Collimonas fungivorans: one gene and its partner. The protein of the gene in region 1 interacts with the protein of each later gene in a pairwise test. Links are inferred from orthologs where the notes say so. Each region holds a gene or a part of one and is shown on either strand. Other genes may lie near its edges.

Region 1 (6,636 bases):
GCCCTTGGCGGCCGGCGGCGCGATGCGCGACACTAGCGACGGCTGGCTCGCTTCCAGCACGTTGAAGGCAATGAAAAAACCCAGCAGCAGCACGACCAGCCATTGCCAGTGGATAGTTGCCATAGAGAATGTCACCAACAGACCGAGTTGCACGACAAACAACAAGGCCACGGCCGCCAGCATCACTTGCTTCATCTTGCCCTGCTTCTCGCCGACAAATACCGGCGGCAGCATCAGCACAAAAGACGCCAGCACCACCGGCAAGTAGATTTTCCAGTGCGACTCCAGCGGCAGGCCGGCGTATTTGACCAGCGCCGCCGGCATCACCACGAACATCGCCATCTGCGTCATGTGCAAGGCAAACACCCCATAGTTGAGCCGCATCAGCTCGCCGTTGCGCAGGATCTCCGACCACGCCACGCGCCTGGCCTTGACCAGCGGCGCCGACGGCACCAGCCATACCACCACCACGATCGCGGCCAGCGACAGGAAGCCGGTCATGGCGAAGATGCCGCCCATGCCTACCCACTGGTACAGCAGCGGCGAAACGATCAGCGACAAGGCAAAGGTGAGGCCGATGGAACCGCCGACCATGGCCATGGCCTTGGTGCGGTGTTCTTCCCGGGTGGAGTCGGCGATGAAGGCGGTCACCGCCGCCGAAATCGCGCCGGCGCCCTGGATCGCGCGGCCGATGATGACCCAGTAGATATTGCCGGCAGCGGCGGCGATGAAGGAGCCCAGCGCAAACAGGATCAGGCCGATGACGATGATTTTCTTGCGGCCGTATTTGTCGGAGGCGACGCCGAACGGGATTTGCCCGAACGATTGCGCCAGGCCGTAGATGCCCATGGCGAGGCCGACCAGGGCCGCGCTGTCGCCGCCGGGCAAGGTTTTGGCGTGCACCGCAAACACCGGCAGGATCAGGAACAGGCCGAGCATGCGCAATGCAAATATCGACGCCAGCGAGGCGCTCGCCTTGACTTCGGCGCGGCTCATGCCGCTGCTGATTTCGCTGTCAAAAGAGGAAGACGAACTATTCATATTGGGTATTGGCGGATGGCGCCGTAAAGGCTGCACAACGACGAAGATCGAAACCCGTTATAGTATCAGGTTGATCCGTTTGATATGGCATGGCCGCGCCCGGCAGCGATTCCCGCCAGGGGCTGCGGCAAGCCTTTCAGGCGTGAAAATTGCAATTCGAACAAGCCAACACGGCCTTAAACTCACGCTGAAAGCTGTAGATGGACAAAAATCGGGAAGAGATCCGCATCCGGGGTGCGCGCACGCACAACCTCAAGAACATCAATCTGGATTTACCTCGCAACAAACTGATCGTGATCACCGGCTTGTCCGGCTCCGGCAAGTCGTCGCTGGCGTTCGACACGCTGTACGCGGAAGGCCAGCGGCGTTATGTCGAATCGCTGTCGTCCTATGCGCGCCAGTTCCTGCAGTTGATGGAAAAGCCGGATGTCGACCTGATCGAAGGCCTGTCGCCGGCGATTTCGATCGAACAGAAAGCGACGTCGCACAATCCGCGCTCCACCGTCGGCACGGTGACCGAGATCCACGATTACCTGCGCCTGCTGTATGCGCGGGTCGGCACGCCTTATTGCCCGGACCATCCGGAGAAACCGCTGGCCGCGCAATCGGTGTCGCAGATGGTCGATGCGGTGCTGGCCATGCCGGACGACACCAAGCTGATGATCCTGGCGCCGGTGGTGGCCAACCGCAAGGGCGAGCATGTCGACCTGTTCGAACAGATGCAGGCCCAGGGCTTTGTGCGCTTCCGCATCCAGAGCGGCACCGGCGCCGCCAAGATCTATGAAGTCGACGACCTGCCCAAGCTGAAGAAGACCGAGAAGCACACCATCGACGTCGTGATCGACCGCCTGAAAGTCAAGGCCGACACCAAGCAGCGCCTGGCGGAAAGTTTCGAAACCGCACTGCGCCTGGCCGAGGGCCGCGCGATTGCGCTGGAGATGGACAGCGGCACCGAGCACATGTATTCCAACAAGTTCGCCTGCCCGATCTGCGGTTATTCGCTGCAGGAACTGGAGCCGCGCCTGTTCTCGTTCAACAATCCGATGGGCGCCTGCCCGGAATGCGACGGCCTGGGCCATATCGAATTTTTCGATCCCAAGCGCATCGTCGCTTTCCCTAACCTGTCGCTGGCCAGCGGCGCGGTCAAGGGCTGGGACCGGCGCAACCAGTTCTATTTCCAGATGCTGACCAGCATCGCCGCGCACTACGATTTCGACATCGACGTGCCGTTCGAGAAGCTGCCGGAAAAAGCCCAGCAGGCAGTGCTGTATGGCTCCGGCAAGGAAACCATCCCCTTCAGCTACGTCAACGAACGCGGCCGCACGGTGATCAAGGAACACACGTTTGAAGGCGTGGTCAACAACCTGCAGCGCCGTTATCGCGAAACCGATTCGATGGCGGTCAAGGAAGAGCTGGCCAAGTTCATCAATGAAAAGGAATGCCCGTCCTGCCACGGCGCGCGGCTGCGCGTGGAAGCGCGCTTCGTCAAGGTCGGCAATGGCAAGCAGGAAAGAGCCATCTACGAAGTCGCGGCGACGCCACTGCGCGAAACACTGACCTTCTTTGAAAAACTGAAGCTGACCGGCGCCAAGAAGGAAATTGCCGACCGCATCATCAAGGAAATCGTCTCGCGCCTGACTTTCCTGAATAACGTCGGCCTCGATTACCTGTCGCTGGAACGCAGCGCCGACACCTTGTCCGGCGGCGAAGCGCAGCGCATCCGGCTGGCGTCGCAGATCGGCTCCGGCCTGACCGGCGTCATGTATGTGCTGGATGAACCGTCGATCGGCTTGCACCAGCGCGACAACGACCGCCTGATCGAAACCCTGCGCCACCTGCGCGACATCGGCAACAGCGTGCTGGTGGTGGAGCATGACGAAGATGCGATCCGCACCGCCGACTATGTGGTCGACATGGGCCTGGGCGCAGGCGTGCATGGCGGCGAGGTAATTGCCGAAGGCACGCTGGAGCAGATCCTCAAGAACAAGAAGTCACTGACGGCAAAGTACCTGAACGGCACCTTGAAAATCGCCGTGCCGGAGAAACGCACGCCGGCCGATCCGGACCGCCAGTTCATCATTACCGGCGCCACCGGCAACAACCTGAAGAACGTCACGATGAACCTGCCGGTCGGCCTGCTGACCTGCGTCACCGGGGTTTCCGGTTCCGGCAAGTCGACACTGGTCAACGACACCCTGTACCACGCCGCAGCGCGCCATCTGTATGGCTCGCAGGCGGAACCGGCGGCGCATGAATCGATCGGCGGACTGGAGCATTTCGACAAGGTGATCTCGGTCGACCAGGCCCCTATCGGCCGCACGCCGCGCTCCAATCCGGCCACTTATACCGGCTTGTTCACGCCGATCCGCGACCTGTTCTCGACCGTGCCGATGGCCAAGGAACGCGGCTACAACGCCGGCCGTTTTTCGTTCAACGTCAAGGGCGGCCGCTGCGAAGCCTGCCAGGGCGACGGCGTGATCAAGGTCGAAATGCACTTCCTGCCGGATGTCTACGTGCCGTGCGACGTCTGCCACGGCAAGCGCTACAACCGCGAAACGCTGGAAGTGCACTACAAGGGCAAGAGCATCACCGAAGTGCTGGGCATGACGGTGGAAGAAGCCTATGAATTCTTCAAGCCGGTGCCGGTGATCGCGCGCAAGCTGCATACGCTGCTGGATGTCGGCCTCGGTTATATCCGCCTCGGCCAGAGTGCGACCACCTTGTCCGGCGGCGAAGCGCAGCGCGTCAAGCTGTCGCTGGAACTGTCGAAACGCGATACCGGCCGCACCCTGTATATCCTGGACGAGCCGACTACCGGCTTGCACTTCCACGACATCGACCTACTATTAAAAGTGATCCACCGCCTGCGCAACCAGGGCAATACCGTGGTCATCATCGAACACAACCTGGATGTCATCAAGACTGCCGACTGGCTGATCGATCTTGGCCCTGAAGGCGGCGCCGGCGGCGGCCGCATCATCGCTACCGGCACGCCGGAACAGGTGGCGGCGAACCCCGCCAGTGTCACCGGCAAGTACCTGGGGCCGTTGCTGGAAAAACCCAAGAAAAAATAAAACAAGCCTTCCCGGCCCACCAAGCTGGGAATGCAATCACGAGATAACGATGTCTACCAACACCACCCCGGCGCTGTCTGCGGCACAGATTGACGCTTTCGAAAAAGATGGATATTTGATTTTGCCGCGCCTGGTATCCGCCGCCGATTGCGAACTGATGGCGGCCACTACCAACGCCCACCTGGCGCAGGCAGTGGCGCCGCTGGAATACGAATCCGAAGTCGGTTATGCCGGCGCGCCGAAGTCGTTTGACAGCGTCGGCGGCCGCACCGCGCGGCGCCTGCGCAACGCCTACCAGCGCGACGACAGCTATCGTGCCTGGGCCCGCAGTCCGCAACTGGTGGCGATGCTGGAACTGCTGCTGGGCGAAACGGTTTGCCTGACCTTGTCGCACCACAATTGCGTGATGACCAAGCATCCGCACTTCGGCACCGCCACCGGCTGGCATCGCGATATCCGCTACTGGTCGTTCCCGCGCAACGAGCTGATTTCGGTATGGCTGGCGCTGGATAGCGAAAACGCCAACAACGGCGGCCTGCGCTTCATTCCAGGCTCGCACCGCTTCGACATCAAACCCGAGCAAATGGATGAGCTGGATTTCCTGCGCCCGGAAGTGGCAGCCAACCAGGCCTTGTTTGCTCAGGGAAAATCAGTCGAACTGCAACAGGGCGACGTGGTGTTTTTCCATAGCGGCCTGTTCCATGCCGCCGGTCGCAACAATACCGAAACCGTCAAGGAATCGGTGGTGTTTGCCTATCATGGGCAAAGCAATCCCCCCGCACCCGGCAGCCGCTCGGCCGCCTCGGAAGATATCCTGCTAAGCAGCTAATCACACTTCGGGAACATTCCAAAATGCAGCGTATAGCCATCATAGGCGGCGGCACCGCGGGTGCCGCCAGCGCGCTGTTCCTGGCGCGCGCCGGCCATCAGGTCACGCTGTTCGAGCGCGTAGCGCAACCGACCGCGGTCGGCGCCGGCATCCTGCTGCAACCTACCGGCATGCACGTGCTGGATGCGCTCGGACTGCTGGACCCCATTCTGGCGCACGGCGCCCGCAACCACCGCTTGTTCGGCACCACGGCCGGCGGCCGCACGGTGCTGGATGTGCGTTACCGCCACCACGATGCGCAGTCGTTCGGCCTCGGCCTGCATCGCGGCGCCCTGTTTTCCGTGCTGTGGGAAGCATTGAAGACGGTCGCCATCAAGGTTTGCAGCGGTGTCAATATCTCCCGCATAGAGCAGCGCGGCGGCCAGACTCTGTTGTTTTCCCGCGACCCGGCGGCTGGCAGCAGCGAGGCCGAGGCCGGCGAATTCGACTGCGCCGTGATTGCCGACGGCACCCGCTCCGACTTGCGCGCAGCGCTGGCGATTCCGCAAAAAGTGACGCCCTATCCTTGGGGGGCATTATGGGCGCTGGTTCCGGACGACGGCTTGACCCAGGGCAGCTTGCGCCAATGGTTTCGCCATGCGCAGCAAATGCTGGGATTGATGCCGACCGGTTTCGCCTATCAGGAAATGACGCAGCCGATTCTCAGCCTGTTCTGGAGCCTGCGCGCGGATCGCCTGCCGCACTGGCAGGAACAGGGCCTGGCGGCCTGGAAACAAACCGTGCTGGCGCTGGCGCCACCGATAGCGCCGGTGCTAGAACACATACAAAGGCCGGAACAACTCACCTTCGCACGCTATGCCGATGTGCAGATGCGCCACTGGCACGATGGCCGGATAGTCTGCATCGGCGATTGCGCCCATGCCACCAGTCCGCAACTGGGACAAGGCGCCAACCTGGCGCTGGTCGATGCGATGACGCTGGCGCAATGTTTTGCCGAGAATTCTGCGGTAGAACCGGCGCTGGCGCTGTATTCGCAACGGCGGCGGCCGCACCTGCGTTATTACCAGGGCGCCAGCAAGTTGCTGACGCCTTTCTTCCAGTCCGATTCACGCATCGCCAGCACCTTGCGCGACATCGCCCTGGGTCCGATCTGCCGCCTGCCGGTGGCGCGCCAGCAGATGGCGCTGACGCTCAGCGGCAGCAAGACCGGCTGGATCTATGGCCGCTTGCGGCAGTCGAAATAACAGGGAAACGATCAGGCCTGGTGCAGATGGCGGGCCCGCACAATCGTTTCCGATTTGCGTTTTTTCAGCCAGATGGCGATGCCGGTAATTGCAAACAACAGTGGCAGGAAACCCATGAAGGCGACCAGTATCTTGCCCGGCAAACCCAGTATCTGGCCGGTATGCAAACCGTATTGCACGCCAATGAAGGCATCGCCGCCCGAACCGGTCAATGGATCGAGCGCGCGCAGCACACGGCCGTCGGCAGCGTCGACAAATACGCGCACGCTGCCGCTGTCCTGGATGTCGTCCGGCTTGCGCATGCGGATCTGGTAGATGCCGTGTTTGTCGTCGCGCGCGATACGCGCCGGCGTGGCGCGCGGCATGCTGGCCTGTGCCGAAGCCAGCGCCTGCTGCCAGCTGATCTGTTGCTTGCTCTCGGTAGCCAGCGACTTGGCGACTTCTTTCG
Region 2 (6,231 bases), 3.3 Mb from region 1 along the record:
ATCCATTTCTTCACGGGCGATTTCAAAAGCCGCGCCCATGCCGACGATCTGGTGGGTAGGCAAGGTGCCCGAACGCAGGCCGCGCTCATGGCCGCCGCCGTGCATCTGCGCTTCCAGACGCACGCGCGGTTTGCGCCGCACGTACAGCGCGCCGATGCCTTTAGGACCGTATGTCTTGTGGGCAGTGAAAGTCATCAGGTCGACCTTCCATTTTTCCAGGTCGATCACTACCTTGCCGGTGGCTTGCGCCGCGTCGCAATGGAAAATGATGCCCTTCTGGCGGCACAGTTCGCCGATTTCCGCGACAGGCTGGATCACGCCGATTTCATTATTGACCAGCATCACCGAGACCAGGATGGTGTCGGGACGGATCGCAGCTTCCAGCTGTTCCAGCGTGATCAGGCCATTGTCCTGCGGCTGCAGGTAAGTCGCTTCGAAACCCTGGCGCTCCAGTTCGCGCACCACGTCCAGCACGGCTTTGTGCTCGGTCTTGACGGTGATGATGTGCTTGCCCTTGGTCTTGTAGAAATTGGCCGCGCCCTTGATCGCCAGGTTGTTGCCTTCGGTGGCGCCGGAAGTCCAGATGATCTCGCGCGAATCGGCGTTGACCAGCTTGGCGACCTGCTCACGTGCATCTTCCACCGCTTTTTCAGCGGACCAGCCGTACATGTGGCTGCGCGAAGCCGGATTGCCGAACTGCTCGCGCAAATAGGGAATCATCTTGTCGGCGACACGCGGATCGATAGGCGTGGTTGCCGAATAGTCCATGTAAATCGGGAAGTGAGGCGCCTTCAATGTGTCTATCAGGCTTTTTTCCAAGGGTGCGTTCATACTTTTTCTAGCTCCAATCAAGCGACCAGGTGGGACCTATGCATCACCACCACGTTTTGTTCCAGGGCCTTCCTCTGCTGCGCCTGCTGCTGCGCATGTTGCTGATCCACCAAATCCTTCAGCGACACCGAATCCAGGTATTCGACCATCTTGGCGTTCAAGGTCGACCACAGGTCATGTGTCATGCAACGGCTGCCGCCCTCATGGTCCGGGCTGTGGCAGTTTTCCTTGCCGCCGCACTGGGTCGCATCCAGCGGTTCGTCGACCGCGATGATGATGTCCGCCACCGTGACGTCCTCGGCCTTGCGCGCCAGGTTGTATCCGCCGCCTGGCCCGCGTACGGATTCAACAATCTGGTGACGACGCAATTTACCGAACAATTGTTCCAGATATGACAGGGAAATCTCTTGACGCTCGCTAATTGCAGACAAAGTTACCGGACCTTTGCCTTGGCGCAATGCCAAATCGATCATCGCAGTTACCGCAAACCGGCCTTTTGTAGTCAGACGCATGTAATCTCCGCTCTTAAACCTATCTACCTGTCTCTATATCCTGCTGGATTGCCAAGTGTTACGACAGTATACCAAACTTGAGTGAATCCGTCAGGTATTGCCCGATTCCTGGAATCCCGCGCCGGGCGTGGTTTTTGCGCCGATTGTCATTTATACAATTACAACAAATAAGGACATCCCGGACGAACGGGATTCGGCGCAAAAAATTGCCATATGCATACCAATCGTAGCGAGCGGAATAGTGTCAAATGTAAAAATATATTCAAGGAAGCGGCGCTTAAACCTATAATACCGACCCTCCCGCACAGTCCTCTTTTTGAGCAGCATGGCCATCCGCAAATCCAAGACACCGCAATCACCGACGCAGAGAGCTGACCAGAAACGCGTCGATATCCTGAAATCCGCAGGAAAGTGCTTCCGCAAGACCGGCTTCCACCAGACCTCGATGCAGGAGATCTGCACAGAAGTCGGCCTCGGCCCGGGCGCGGTGTACCGCTATTTCACCAGCAAGGATGCGATCATTGCGGCCATGGCAGAGGACGAAAGGCGCCAGGCGCGCTTTTTGTTGTCGGAATTTCACGATACCGACGACCTGCCGCAAGCGCTGTCCGCCATCACCCGCGCCTTCGCCCGCCGCTACGCCGCGATCAGCGACGCCGGCCTGATGACTGAAATCTATGCGGAAGGCTTGCGCAACAAGCGCGTAGGTGCGGTGATCAAGACGGCGGAGACGGAATGGGTAGACGGCCTGGCCGACATGCTGCGCACCGCCCAGGAACGCGGCCAGATCGACCATGCCCTGGATGCCCATGCGGCGGCGCTGCTGCTGACCGCGATGTGGGACGGCATCGTGATCCGCCAGGCCTACACGCCGGAACTGCCGGAAGCGATGCTGGCGCTGTTTGACGACATGCTCAAACGCTGGCTGGCCAGCGCCATCCCGGCCGTCGGCAAACGGAGCAAACCGGCGCCGGCCCCGAAAACCGCGGCGCCCGTCGCCGAACCGCAACTGGATCTCAGCCCGGCTCCTGCGCCTGCAACAGAAAAACCGCTGACCCAGGCCGAAATCGACCTGCGGCAAATGAGCCTGATCTAAGCGCGCCGTAACAGCTGCATCGGCCCGAACAAGGCCTGCATGCCGGCGTTGCCGATAAAACTCAAGTTGTAAGGATGCTCGGCGACTGCTTTCGGAAAGCGCGCAGTCACCGGATAGGCATTCAGCTGCTCGGCGATTTTTCCCCACAACACCAGCGTCGGCAAGTCCTCGCCACGCTTGTCCGCAGCATCCGCCAGCCCCTGCAACACTGCCTGCATGAACGGCTGCCAGGCCTTGGCGTCCTTGACCGGCGGTACTTCCGGACGGAACACCAGCGAAGCGTTCAGCAGCAAGAAACCGTGCTTCACCATATTGGCTTGCAGGTCGGCCAGTAGCTGGATCGCCTGCGAACTGTCCTTCTGCGCCTGCAACGCTACAGCCGACATCGCATCGCCGGTGGTGTTTTCCAGCGCCAGCTGGCCATCGGCCACCAGCAGCATCTTCATGAAATTGCGCAGGGAAGTGGCGCGGTTAACCTGCTTCGACAAGCCCTTCTCCGACCACAGGGAACCGACCGCGCCGTCCATGAAACAGACGCCGGTGGCGCTGGCCGCGCGCGGATAAGGTCCCTCGCCCACCAGCACATAACGCACCGCTTCCAGCGGCTGGGTGAAGGCGGCAAACATGCGGCCCTCGGTAGGCAGGTAATCGGCCGCGGCCAGGTCTTTCAGGTAGGCCGGATTGGCTTGCGCTACCGCACGCAAGCCGTGCTCCAGGATGGCGAGCCAGGAAGCATGCACGCCGGTCAACGCGGAACGGATTGAAGCAGGAAGAAAATCAGTCATAAATCATCAAAAACAGGATTGATCAAACACAGGCTGCAAAAAATCCTGCAACTACAAAACGATATTGTCCGCTCCCGGCGCGCCGAACAGCTGCTGCTTCAGCACATGCAGCTGGTCGCGCACCTGTGCGGCTTTTTCGAACTCCAGGTTCTTGGCGTGATCGACCATCTGCTTCTCCAGGCGCTTGATTTCCTTGCTCACCTGTTTCTCGCTCATCGCCTCGTACTTGGCCTGGTCCTGCGCCGCATGCAGTACTTCGCGCGCTTCCTGCGGGCTGTAGACGCCGTCGATCAATTCCTTGATCTGCTTGCTGATGCCGACCGGAGTAATGCCGTTGGCGGCATTGAAGGCGATCTGCTTGTTACGGCGGCGCTCGGTTTCGTCGATCGCGCGGCGCATGGAATCGGTCATGCGGTCCGCATACAGGATCGCGGTGCCGTTCAGGTTACGCGCGGCGCGGCCTATGGTCTGGATCAGGCTGCGCTCGGAACGCAGGAAGCCTTCCTTGTCGGCATCCAGGATCGCCACCAGCGACACTTCAGGAATATCCAGGCCCTCGCGCAGCAGGTTGATGCCGACCAGCACGTCGAAGGTGCCCAGGCGCAGGTCGCGGATGATTTCCACGCGCTCGACGGTTTCGATATCGCTGTGCAGGTAGCGCACCTTGATGCCGTTATCGCTCAGGAATTCGGTCAGCTGCTCCGCCATGCGTTTGGTCAGTGTGGTGACCAGCACCCGTTCGTTCTTCTTGATGCGGGCATTGGCCTCGTTCATCAGGTCGTCGACCTGGCTCAGGGCCGGCCGCACTTCGATCGCAGGATCGATCAGGCCGGTCGGCCGCACCACCTGCTCCACCACCTGGTCGGCATGCTGGTTTTCGTAGTCGGCCGGCGTGGCTGAAACAAAAATCGTCTGCCGCATCTTGCCTTCGAACTCGTCGAAGCGCAGCGGCCGGTTGTCCAGCGCCGACGGCAGCCGGAAACCGTAATCCACCAGGTTGGTCTTGCGCGAACGGTCGCCGTTATACATGGCGTTCAGCTGGCCGATCAGCACGTGCGATTCGTCCAGGAACATCAGCGCATCCTGCGGCAGGTAATCGACCAGGGTCGGCGGCGGCTCGCCCGGCAAGGCGCCGCTCAGGTGGCGCGAGTAGTTTTCGATGCCCTTGGTGAAACCGATTTCCTGCATCATTTCCAGGTCGAAACGGGTGCGCTGCTCAATGCGCTGCTCCTCGATCAGTTTATTTTCCTTACGGAAAAATTCGAGCCGGTCGCGCAGTTCATCCTTGATGGTTTCGATGGCGCGCAGCACGGTGGCGCGCGGCGTTACATAGTGAGAACCGGGATAGACGGTGAAGCGCGGGATCTTTTGCCGTACACGGCCGGTGAGCGGGTCGAACAGCTGCAAGCTGTCGATTTCATCGTCGAACATCTCGATGCGCAAGGCCAGCTCGGCATGCTCGGCCGGAAACACGTCGATGGTATCGCCGCGCACGCGGAAGGTGCCGCGGCCGAAATCGATTTCGTTACGCGTGTACTGCATCTGGATCAGGCGCGCGATGACGTCGCGCTGGCTGACCTTGTCCTTGGCGCGCAAGGTCAGGATCATCTGGTGGTATTCGTTGGGATTACCGATACCGTAGATCGCCGATACCGTTGCCACAATGACCACATCGCGCCGTTCCATCAGCGATTTGGTGCAGGACAGGCGCATCTGTTCTATATGCTCATTGATCGAGGAATCTTTCTCGATGAACAAGTCGCGCTGCGGCACATAGGCTTCCGGCTGATAATAATCGTAGTAGCTGACGAAATACTCGACGGCATTGTGCGGGAAAAACTCGCGGAACTCGCTGTAGAGCTGCGCCGCCAGCGTCTTATTGGGAGCGAAGACGATGGCTGGCCGCCCCATGCGGGCGATCACGTTGGCCATCGTATAGGTCTTGCCGGAGCCGGTCACCCCCAGCAAGGTCTGGTAAAACAGGCCGTCTTCCACGCCCTCCACCAGTTTTTCGATGGCCACCGGCTGGTCGCCGGCCGGCTGGAACGGCTGGAACAGCTTGTACGGCGAATTCGGAAATGTGACGATTTTGGACTCGTCGACGGTGCTCTGAACCTGTGATATGTCAGCCATGGGCCTCGACCTTTGGTAAAATAGACGGTAGTAAATCCGCGCCGATCAGCGATTTGTCTCGTGACCCGGCACAGCATTCAACCCGGCCGCAAAATCTCTTTTGCAGCCAACTTTTTATGTTATCACGATGAACGCACCTCTTTCAGCCTCCCTCTTTACCGCCATCGAAATGGCGCCACGCGATCCTATCCTCGGCATCACCGAAGGTTTCAATGCGGACCAGAATCCAGGCAAGACCAACCTCGGCGTCGGCGTCTATTACGATGACAACGGCAAGGTGCCGCTGCTGGAATGCGTGCAAAAAGCGGAAGCGCTGCTGATCGAAAAGCTGGCGCCGCGCACCTACTTGCCGATCGAAGGCCTGGCGGCTTACGACAAGGCTGTGCAAGAACTGGTATTTGGGGCCGACAGCGCGGTAGTACAAGAGAAACGTGCGATCACCGTGCAAGCCATCGGCGGCACCGGCGCGCTGAAACTGGGCGCCGATTTCCTCAAGCGCTTCAGCGCCGACAACACCCAAGTCTGGATCAGCGATCCAAGCTGGGAAAACCACCGCGCGCTGTTCGAATCGGCCGGCTTCACCGTCAACAACTATCCTTACTACGACCCGGCCACCCGCGGCGTCAACTTCAGCGGCATGCTGGATGCGCTGAAAACCATGCCTAGCGGCTCGGTAGTCCTGCTGCACGCCTGCTGCCACAATCCGACCGGCGCCGACCTCAGCGACGCTGAATGGACCCAGGTCATCGAAGTCGTCACCCAGCGCGGCCTGGTGCCGTTCCTCGACATGGCCTACCAGGGCTTTGGCGACGGCATCGAAGCCGACGGCCAGGTAGTACGCCGCTTCACCGAAGCCGGCGGCCCGGTGTTCGTA

What was found. Proteins that work in one complex are often made in the same cells at the same time.
Region 2: the proteins of uvrA (region 1) and uvrB interact in binary tests that used the Escherichia coli proteins (3 or more experiments, as listed by UniProt). The link is inferred for Collimonas fungivorans from one-to-one orthologs.

Annotation. Positions count from the first base shown.
Region 1 is NZ_CP013232.1:771,743-778,378, reverse strand. What follows is about bases 931-4,315. They hold uvrA (excinuclease ABC subunit UvrA), read left to right. Parts: upstream 931-1,241; coding sequence 1,242-4,115; downstream 4,116-4,315. Other genes in these bases: CFter6_RS03270 (phytanoyl-CoA dioxygenase family protein), read left to right, coding at 4,165-4,315; CFter6_RS03280 (MFS transporter), read right to left, coding at 931-1,041. Outside these bases: more of CFter6_RS03280, read right to left, coding at 1-930; more of CFter6_RS03270, read left to right, coding at 4,316-4,944; CFter6_RS03265 (FAD-dependent oxidoreductase), read left to right, coding at 4,968-6,188; CFter6_RS03260 (PepSY-associated TM helix domain-containing protein), read right to left, coding at 6,200-6,636. UniProt on the Escherichia coli protein: The UvrABC repair system catalyzes the recognition and processing of DNA lesions. UvrA is an ATPase and a DNA-binding protein. A damage recognition complex composed of 2 UvrA and 2 UvrB subunits scans DNA for abnormalities.
Region 2 is NZ_CP013232.1:4,116,227-4,122,457, forward strand. What follows is about bases 2,817-5,779. They hold uvrB (excinuclease ABC subunit UvrB), read right to left. Parts: upstream 5,358-5,779; coding sequence 3,276-5,357; downstream 2,817-3,275. Other genes in these bases: CFter6_RS17850 (uracil-DNA glycosylase family protein), read right to left, coding at 2,817-3,224; CFter6_RS17860 (amino acid aminotransferase), read left to right, coding at 5,485-5,779. Outside these bases: CFter6_RS17835 (IscS subfamily cysteine desulfurase), read right to left, coding at 1-831; Fe-S cluster assembly transcriptional regulator IscR, read right to left, coding at 849-1,343; CFter6_RS17845 (TetR/AcrR family transcriptional regulator), read left to right, coding at 1,669-2,439; more of CFter6_RS17850, read right to left, coding at 2,436-2,816; more of CFter6_RS17860, read left to right, coding at 5,780-6,231. UniProt on the Escherichia coli protein: The UvrABC repair system catalyzes the recognition and processing of DNA lesions. A damage recognition complex composed of 2 UvrA and 2 UvrB subunits scans DNA for abnormalities.